DNA from 3 places in the Clostridium sp. CM027 genome. Region 3 is predicted to be linked to each of the others. Evidence: riboswitches for the same ligand, from Rfam matches in the RefSeq annotation. Region 3 holds a riboswitch; each other region holds the start of a gene.
The links. Region 3 has a riboswitch for S-adenosylmethionine ahead of KTC92_RS14405 (methionine ABC transporter ATP-binding protein). Riboswitches for the same ligand answer to the same signal wherever they lie in the genome.
Positions count from the first base shown of each region.

Region 1: it holds a riboswitch for S-adenosylmethionine, as region 3 does, so the genes downstream of both, KTC92_RS10385 (O-acetylhomoserine aminocarboxypropyltransferase/cysteine synthase family protein) here and KTC92_RS14405 (methionine ABC transporter ATP-binding protein) in region 3, are expected to answer to the same signal.
Region 2: it holds a riboswitch for S-adenosylmethionine, as region 3 does, so the genes downstream of both, metK (methionine adenosyltransferase) here and KTC92_RS14405 (methionine ABC transporter ATP-binding protein) in region 3, are expected to answer to the same signal.

Region 1 is NZ_CP077725.1:2,179,549-2,182,828, forward strand. Features, by position in the region: gene KTC92_RS10370 (undecaprenyl-diphosphate phosphatase) at 1-21, opposite strand, end outside; gene KTC92_RS10375 (PadR family transcriptional regulator) at 225-554, shown strand; gene KTC92_RS10380 (permease prefix domain 1-containing protein) at 556-1,524, shown strand; SAM riboswitch class I at 1,599-1,709, shown strand; SAM riboswitch class I at 1,843-1,954, shown strand; gene KTC92_RS10385 (O-acetylhomoserine aminocarboxypropyltransferase/cysteine synthase family protein) at 2,066-3,280, shown strand, end outside.
Region 2 is NZ_CP077725.1:2,349,931-2,353,210, reverse strand. Features, by position in the region: gene yyaC (spore protease YyaC) at 25-579, opposite strand; tRNA gene KTC92_RS11125 (tRNA-Thr) at 937-1,011, shown strand; tRNA gene KTC92_RS11120 (tRNA-Tyr) at 1,017-1,101, shown strand; tRNA gene KTC92_RS11115 (tRNA-Val) at 1,144-1,219, shown strand; tRNA gene KTC92_RS11110 (tRNA-Thr) at 1,252-1,326, shown strand; tRNA gene KTC92_RS11105 (tRNA-Tyr) at 1,332-1,416, shown strand; SAM riboswitch class I at 1,519-1,621, shown strand; gene metK (methionine adenosyltransferase) at 1,707-2,882, shown strand; gene KTC92_RS11095 (ATP-dependent RecD-like DNA helicase) at 3,089-3,280, shown strand, end outside.
Region 3 is NZ_CP077725.1:3,017,952-3,021,231, reverse strand. Features, by position in the region: gene KTC92_RS14415 (MetQ/NlpA family ABC transporter substrate-binding protein) at 1-178, opposite strand, end outside; gene KTC92_RS14410 (methionine ABC transporter permease) at 229-873, opposite strand; gene KTC92_RS14405 (methionine ABC transporter ATP-binding protein) at 863-1,870, opposite strand; SAM riboswitch class I at 1,988-2,091, opposite strand; SAM riboswitch class I at 2,185-2,303, opposite strand; gene KTC92_RS14400 (transglycosylase domain-containing protein) at 2,847-3,280, shown strand, end outside.

The DNA of each region.
Region 1 (3,280 bases), 840 kb from region 3:
TAATAAAAATATTATGTCCATAACTCACCATTCCTTCCAATCTAATTATTACTGTATATAGTTTATCATAATAATCTATAAGGTACCATCTTCAAAACTTACTGTAATATGACATCTATGCAAGTTTTAAAAAATGCTTTACCTGTCGTAGTAATTGTGTTATTCTTAAATTACTACGACAGACAAGGTACTACAGATGCAGTAAAATTAAAGGAGGATATAATTTGATAAGCAGCGATGTAATTCGAGGATATAATGATACGATTATTCTTTTTATGCTTCAAGATGGCGAATCCTACGGGTATGAAATATCAAAAAACATCAGAAAATTATCAGAGGAGAAGTATGTTATGAAAGAGACCACACTCTATTCAGCATTCAACCGTCTTGAGAAGAATGGATATATCGAATCTTTCTATAAAGACGAAACCTTTGGTAAAAGACGCACATATTATAAAATCACCCCCGTAGGTTTAACCTACTATAAAGAAAAATGTGAAGAATGGAGCTTAACAAAAGAAGTTATTAATAAATTTATTAAGGAGAGGGATTAAAATGGAAACTATAAAAAATTATTTAGATAATATGTTTAAAGTCCTACCAAGAACAAATCAGACGGTCAAATTAAAAAACGATTTATTATGGAATATGGAAGAAAAATATAACGAGAATAAGAATGATGGAAAATCAGAAAATGAGGCCATTGGTATTGTAATTTCAGAATTTGGCAATATTGACGAATTAATTGATGAACTCGGCATCGAACATATGAAAGATGATGTTAAACTTAAAACCATTACACAGGAAGATGCAGATAATTTTATGGCTGAAAAAAAGAGATCTGGCTTATTGTTGGGTATTGGTGTTTCTTTATGTATTGTAGCAACGGCTATATTAATATTAATTACCACTCTCGTAGATAATGGCATTCTCGGTAAAGGTATTTCAAAAAATTTCAGCGATATGTTTGGTATTATTCCACTATTTATTCTACTTGTACCTGCTATAGCTTTATTCATTTATTCCGGTATAAAGCTAGAAAAATACAAGTATCTACAAAGCGGTTTTGATTTGCCTCCTCATGTAAAAGTAATTGTAAATCAAAAAAATAATGCTTTTGCATCAACCCATATGATATCTGTAATAACAGGTGTGTGCATATGTGTCATATCACCAGTTGCACTTTTTGTATCATCTGCTTTTGGCGACAATGCATCTAGCTACGGAGTAGTTGTTTTACTTGTGATGATTGCTATTGCCGTTTTCCTCTTTATATATTTTGGAAATATTAAGCAGAGTTTTAGTATTCTTTTACAGATTGGTGACTTTTCAAAAGAAAAAACTGAAGATAATAAACTTATTGGTGCAGTTGCTGCTATCGTATGGCCATTAGCAATCTGTATCTTCCTTGTCAGTGGATTAGTTTTTAATCTATGGCACATTAATTGGATTATATTCCCTATCGTTGGCATTTTATTTGGTATGTTCAGTGCAGCATATAGTATTATAAAAGGGCATAATTAAAATAATTTTATCTTTTAAAAAAGTATTGACAATTGTTTTTATGAGTAATATACTAAATACTAATAACTGAATACAACTTATCCAGAGTGGCAGAGGAACTGGTCCGATGAAGCCCGACAACCAGCATTCTTATTCGAATGTAGTGGTGTCAATTCCTGCAGATTGTAAAATCTGAAAGATAAGGATGTTAGCAAATTTTATGATACAATTTTATTGTTTATTAAAGTTAACTATTGCTACTTTCCTTATAGGAAAGTAGCTTTTTTTCTTCCCCAAAAATCTAAATAAATAATGTACTAAATACTAACAACTAAATATAACTTATCCAGAGCGGCAGAGGGACTGGCCCGATGATGCCCGACAACCAGCATTTTTAAAAGAAGTGCAATGGTGTCAATTCCATCAGATTGTAAAATCTGAAAGATAAGGACGATAGCAAATTTTATGATACAATTTTATTGTTTAATAAAATTAATCATGCTGCTTTCCTTATAGGAGAGCAGCTTTTTTTTGAAAAATAATTATAAAAGGAGAAATTAATATGAGTGAGCGAAAATTAAGTTTTGAAACATTACAGGTACATGCAGGGCAGGTTCCAGACCCTACTACAGGCTCGAGAGCAGTCCCAATTTATCAAACATCATCTTTTGTTTTTAAAAATGCAGATCATGCAGCAAATTTATTTCAATTAAAAGAAGAAGGAAATATATATTCAAGAATAATGAACCCAACTACAGACGTTTTTGAAAAAAGAGTAGCCGCTCTCGAAGGCGGAGTAGCAGGACTTGCTACAGCTTCAGGAATAGCTGCAACATTCTATGCAATACTTAATGTAGCAAATTCAGGCGATGAAATAGTAGCTGCAAGCACTCTATATGGTGGTACTTATGAACTATTTAATGTTACTCTTAGAAAACTTGGAATTAACGTAACATTTGTTGATCCAGATGATCCTGAAAATTTTAGAAAAGCTATCTCGAATAAAACAAAAGCACTTTATGCTGAAACAATGGGAAACCCAAAAATAAATGTTCTAGATATAGAGGCAGTAGCGGATATTGCTCATGAAAATAAAATACCCCTTATTATTGACAATACCTTTGCAACTCCCTTCCTTTGCCGTCCAATTGAGTATGGTGCAGATGTAATTATTCATTCAGCAACAAAGTTCATTGGAGGACATGGAACTACTATTGGTGGAATTATAGTTGATGCTGGTAAATTTGATTGGGCCGCTAGCGGTAAATTCCCTGATTTTACAACTCCGGATAAAAGCTATAATGGAATAGTATATGCTAATTTAGGTGCTCCAGCATTTGCTTTAAAAGCTAGAGTTCAACTTTTAAGAAACACCGGTGCGACGCTTAGCCCTCAAAGTGCATTTTTATTTCTTCAAGGTTTGGAATCATTATCGTTAAGAGTTGAGAGACATGTAACAAACGCTAGGAAAGTTGTTGAATTTTTGAGTAAGCATCCAAATGTTTCATGGGTAAATTATCCTGAACTTGAGGGGAGCAGATACAAAGATTTAGCTAAAAAATACCTACCAAAAGGAGCAGGATCAATATTCACTTTTGGAATAAAAGGTGGCCTTGAAGCTGGAAAAAAATTTATTAATAATGTAGAATTATTTTCGCTGCTTGCAAATGTTGCAGATGCAAAATCTCTAGTAATTCACCCCTCAAGTACAACTCATGCAGAGCTTAATGCAGAGGAGCAAAAATCTGCTGGAGTTACTTCAGATTTGATAAGACTT
Region 2 (3,280 bases), 670 kb from region 3:
TTATTTAAAACTAATTAAAGCATGTTAAACAGGGCTCAAATTATTTTCTTCATTGGTAAGGGAGTGCAAATAGTATGAATGCAAGAGGGATCTGCTTAAAACATTAGCAATATCCATTACCAAGCTCAATCTTATGTTTCTATTTGTAAATAATTCACTATCATCACTTGAATCTACTATACCTATTAATGAAAGAGTGCCTACCTTAGGAAGGGTTTTCCCTACACCTTTGCCAGGATGAATTGGATAATTTCTAGCTTGGAGTTCTCCAATATTTGAAATGTCTCCTAAACAAGCATCTACACCTATTATAGTACAATTTGGGTGCAATGCATTTATTTTAGATAATTTACTATCTATGTTTAAGGCATGAATTGGATTATCTATAGTGCCATATACAGGTAATGGAAAGGAACTATTTTTTAAAAGTGTACCAACTAAAGGACCTAGACAATCGCCTATACATCTATCGGTACCTATGCAAACAACTAAAGTATTTTTGTCAATATAGTCTTTTAGAAAATTAGAAAGTGTATAGTATGCTAAAGGATCTTTATAATGGGTTTTAGCTTTACTCAAGAAATATACCTCCTTGTATTGCGCTGGGGAAAAATTATTAGTTTCCTATGAATAATTTATATGAATAAATCCCGTGTATTATTATAATAAAGAATAAAAAAATGATTAATTAAAAAATGATATATAAGTATATTAACTATATGAAGGAAAACCAAATAAAAAATATAATAAATTATTTGTGCAAATAGTAAGTTGTATCAATGCTTAATATTAAGCAAATATGCGAATAGTATAGTTATGGAGAGAAGAAGTCGTTTATTAAAGGATAATAGACTTGAAATTAATTAATTAAAGTTGTATAATAATTCTTGTCGACACGGTAAAACGGTAAAACGGCAAAATGATAAAACATAATATGCTGGCATGGCTCAACGGTAGAGCAGCTGACTTGTAATCAGCAGGTTGTAGGTTCAATTCCTATTGCCAGCTCCATAAGTGGAGGAGTTCCCGAGTGGCCAAAGGGGGCAGACTGTAAATCTGTTACGTAATGTTTCGATGGTTCGAATCCGTCCTCCTCCACCATTTATAATGGTTTACAATAAATTATGGTTTACAATAAATTATGGGAGCATAGCTCAGCTGGGAGAGCATCTGCCTTACAAGCAGAGGGTCACAGGTTCGAACCCTGTTGTTCCCACCATAATAATCTTTTTAAAATAGAATAAAATGCATGCTGGCATGGCTCAACGGTAGAGCAGCTGACTTGTAATCAGCAGGTTGTAGGTTCAATTCCTATTGCCAGCTCCACATATGGAGGAGTTCCCGAGTGGCCAAAGGGGGCAGACTGTAAATCTGTTACGTAATGTTTCGATGGTTCGAATCCGTCCTCCTCCACCAAAAGACATCTATAGATGTCTTTTTTTATTTTTTACAGGGTTTAGATTCTGTTGACACCATAGAATGCATATGGTATTATAATTAAAAGTTAATAATTGATAACTCTTATCAAGAGAGGTGGAGGGAAAAAGGCCCTATGAAACCCGGCAACCGGTGCAATGCACCATGGTGCCAATTCCTGCAGTTATAATCTGCAAGATAAGGGAGATGATTAAATCACCTCTTCTTATATTTGGAAGAGGTTTTATTTTTTTATAGGGAAATTTTAGAGAATAGAAGGGAGAATTATAATGAAAAGATTATTTACATCAGAATCCGTTACAGAAGGACATCCAGACAAAATTTGTGACCAAATTTCAGATGCTGTACTTGATGCTATTTTAGAGCAAGATCCTTATGCTAGGGTTGCTTGTGAAACAGCGGTTACTACAGGAATGGTTTTAGTAATGGGAGAGATAACAACTAGTTGTTATGTAGATGTTCCTAAGGTTGTTAGGAATACCATTGAAGGCATAGGATATACTAGAGCAAAATACGGGTTTGATGCTAGCACATGCGCTGTACTTACGTCTATTAATGAACAATCAACAGATATAGCTATGGGAGTAGATGAGGCATTAGAATCTAAAGCAGGCGAGATTGATAAGGTTGACGCAATAGGTGCTGGTGATCAAGGCATGATGTTTGGATTTGCAACTAATGAGACACCAGAATACATGCCACTACCAATTGCTATGGCTCACAGATTAGCAAGAAAGTTAAGCGAAGTAAGAAAAAATGGCACATTAGATTACTTAAGACCGGACGGAAAGACTCAAGTTACTGTAGAGTATGAAGATAATAAGCCAGTAAGAATAGATACTATTGTTATTTCAACTCAACATGCAGAAGAAGCAACTCATGATCAAATTGAAAATGATTTAAAAGAGCATGTAATAAAACCTGTAGTTCCAAGTGGATTATTAGATGAAAATACTAAATATTATATAAATCCTACAGGCAGATTTGTAATTGGAGGACCGCAAGGAGACTCTGGTTTAACAGGAAGAAAAATAATAGTAGATACTTATGGTGGATATGGAAGACATGGAGGTGGAGCATTCTCAGGAAAGGATGCAACAAAAGTTGATAGATCCGCTGCATATGCTGCAAGATGGGTTGCTAAAAATTTAGTTGCTGCAGGAGTTTCAGATAAATTGGAAATTCAGTTAGCTTATGCTATAGGTGTAGCTAAACCGGTATCTATAGAGGTCGAAACTTTCGGAACAGGAAAAATTGACGATGATAAAATAGTTCAAATAGTTGAAAAAGTATTTGATTTAAGGCCAGCTGTAATTATAAGAGAATTAGAACTAAGAAGACCTGTTTATAAACAAGTAGCTGCCTATGGACATTTTGGAAGAATTGATTTAGATCTTTCATGGGAAAAACTAAACAAGGTTGATGAAATAAAAAAGTACGTATAATATAAAAAAAGGGATAACAATTATTAATTGTTATCCCTTTTTAGTGCATGTGATTATTAAGTAGTATTTTGATAAAACCTAAGATAGGGGTATACTGAACATAAGAGATGTAAAATACATATGATATAATAACATTAATAATAATATTATTGCTAATAATATTATTATTAATGTTATTATATGAATTTATAAATAGGAGAGATTTTATGCCGGAAATACAAGGGATAATCGAAGATGTAGTATTTCATAATGAAGAAAATGGATATATAATTGCTCATTTGAATGATAATAAAAAGCAGATAACTGTGGTAGGCATTGTGCCATATATAAGTGAAGGGCAGAACCTGAAATTAACGGGGGAGTGGGTTACTCATCCTCAATTTGGCAAGCAATTTAGA
Region 3 (3,280 bases):
TATATCCCTCTTTTGCGAGAATCGGCTTTATAGCCTCTAATATTTCTTTATGAGGCACTGGTGACGCACCTACTTTAATGATTTTTTTCTCAGTTACATCCGCCTCTTTTTTTGCTCCACATCCACTCAGTGTAAAAATCACAACTATTGTTAATAATATGCTTAATATTTTTTTCATTTTTAATTTCCTCCTCTTATTTTTCTTTTAATATTTTTATAATTCAAAACTTATTTAATCATTTTTCTGTACAATATATTTCCTAAGGCTTGAATTACTTGCACAACTGCAATTAATATAATTACAGTGTATATCATGATATCTGACTTAAATCTATAGTAACCATATTTTACGGCTACATCTCCAAGTCCCCCTCCACCAATTGTCCCAGCCATAGCTGAGTAACCTATAATGTTTATTATTGTTAACGTAACTCCAAGAACTATAGACGGCATTGCCTCTTTTAACATAACCTTAAATATAATTTGATAGGTTTTTGCACCAAATGACTTAGCTGCTTCAACAATTCCATAATCCACTTCTAAAAGTGCAGATTCTATTATTCTTGCAGCAAAAGGTGCTGCACCAAGCGTTAGAGGAACTATAGCTGCATTAGTACCTATTGTTGTTCCAACTATAAGCTTAGTTAAAGGGAATATAGATATCATTAGTATAATAAACGGAAAAGACCTAAGTACATTTATTACTAAATTTAAGATTTTATAGATTAAAGTGTTTGGCCTTAGGCCAATAGGTCCAGTTATAATTAATCCTACTGCTGAAATAAACCCTAAAATAACTGTAAAAATCGTGGATAATGTTACCATATATATAGTTTCTTTTAGTGCAGGTAATAAAATATCTTTAAATAGCATTTATACTCTCTCCCTTGTGCTTCTCAAGCTGCACAGAATAATTAATGAGCTCCCACTCTATAGATTTTTCATCTAAATAATTTAATATCTTCTTCTTATTCTCTTTACTTGCATTTATTATGAGACTTCCCATTACGTTATCCCTAAATTTTTCAAGCCTGCCCCATACTATTGAAAAATCAATATTTAACTCCCTGGCAATTGATGTTATAAGGCAACTCTGGGTAATTTCCTTTGTAAAAAATATTTTAATGTTATATCCAGTGCTAGGCAGTAATTCTTCCTCTCCCATAAGTGTTTGCATTTCCTTTGTTGGCCTAATAAATAGTTCATCGGTAATGCCATGGCTTTTAATTTCCCCTCCTTCTAAAAGAATAAATTTATTACAAATTTCTTTGACCACTTCCATCTGATGGGTAACTACAATAATTGTTATATTAAATTTGTTATTGATAGCTCTTAAAAGCTCTAATATAGATTTTGTAGTTTTAGGATCTAGTGCAGAGGTAGCTTCATCACAAAGTAATATTTTCGGATTAAGTGAAAGCGCTCTTGCAATTCCAACTCTTTGCTTCTGCCCTCCGCTAAGTTGTTTTACATTGGTGTTTGCTTTATCCTTAAGTCCTACTAACTCTATTAAGCTATCTACTCTTTTTTTAATAAAATTTTTATCGTTTCCCCATATTTCTAGTGGAAATGCTATGTTTTCAAAAACATTTTTACTGTTAATAAGATTAAAACTTTGAAATATTATGCCTACATTTTTCCTAAACTCGCGAAGTTCTTTCAAACTTAGCTGTTTCACCCCTTTTTCCATTATATTAATGGTACCTGTATCATAGGTTTCAAGCCCATTAAAGCATCTAAGTAAAGTGGATTTACCAGCTCCACTGTGACCAATAACACCATAAATATCACCCTCCTCCACTGTAAATGAAACATCATTTAACACTTTAACCCCTGAAAAACTTTTACTTACACCTCGAACTTTAATCATGATATCCCTTCTCCTTTTCATTTCTTATAATTCATCTTTACCTTTTGATCCTTTCTTTAAACATCACTCTAAAAAAATAGAGCCCAAGAATAAACTTGGGCACTACTTCCAAACTTATTCTTATCTTGCAGCAATGCTGCAGGAATTAACACCATGTATCATAATATGATACTGGTTGTCGGGGTTCATAGGGCCAGTCCCTCCACCTCTCTTGATAAGACACTATTAAATTTTATTTACATCTATTCAAAAAAACAAAAACCTCTTTCATCATTATATAATGATGAAAGAGGTATAAAATTACAAAGACACCTCTCTCATCTTCCGCTAATTTACAATGAAATTAACGCAGGATTTAGCACCTATTCAGACAATACGTCTGATGGTTGCCGAGATGTCATCGGGCCAGTCCCTCTATCTCTCTTGATGAGAATTAACTTATTTATTAAATTAGATTTATAATATCACTATATGAATGCTATGTAAAGAAGTTTTTATATACACCTTCTCCAAACATCATACAACTGTCTAATGATGTTTCATCATAATATATATTTTGTTCATACTTTATATATAACATAAATATTCATGTTACATTATTTATGTTATAATATATTGTAATAATTATATTGTTCTAGGAGGATACATTGTATGGCTAATGTTTGAAATGCCAATAAGAAATAATTAACATCAATAGAAATCACATCATATAACTTGGTGTTATTGACAAAATTGTAAAATAATTGTATTATACACACATAAACTAAGCACTTTTTTAATAGTATAAGAGAGACCCATAAGGTCTCTTTTATGTGACCTAGTATTAGAATTCAGTAATAACAATTGAATATAGGACTAAAAACAGGAAATACTTATGGCGACCAAGTAAGCCCCCCCTTTACAGTATGTATGAAGCGTGGTCATTTAGGGCTAACCCTGGACATTTTTTGTATAATAAAAAAAGGAGGAGATATTAATGGATGATAATAAAAATGTAGAACCCATAAAAACAGCACCGGTTAAAAAGAAACTTTGGAAAAAAATCGTTAAAGGTTTATTGATATTTTCTGCAATAATTTTCGTATCGGCTACGATAACTTTAGGATATGGTTATATTAAATATGGGCCTAAAATAGAGGCAACTATAAAAGATGCTAACAATATAGCACAAACCATAAACGAAACCTCCTTTAATACCCGAAAACCAACACAATTTTTTGATACTAATGGTAAACTATTAAAAGAATTTAAGACCAATACATATTATTACACAAAAGAAGCAGACTTAAATCCCTATGTAGGTAAAGCTGTCACTTCAATAGAAGACCAAAGATTTTATAAACATGGTGGTATAGATTATAAAGGTATAAGGAGAGCTGTCTGGGTATATATAAAATCCAAGGGAGCTAT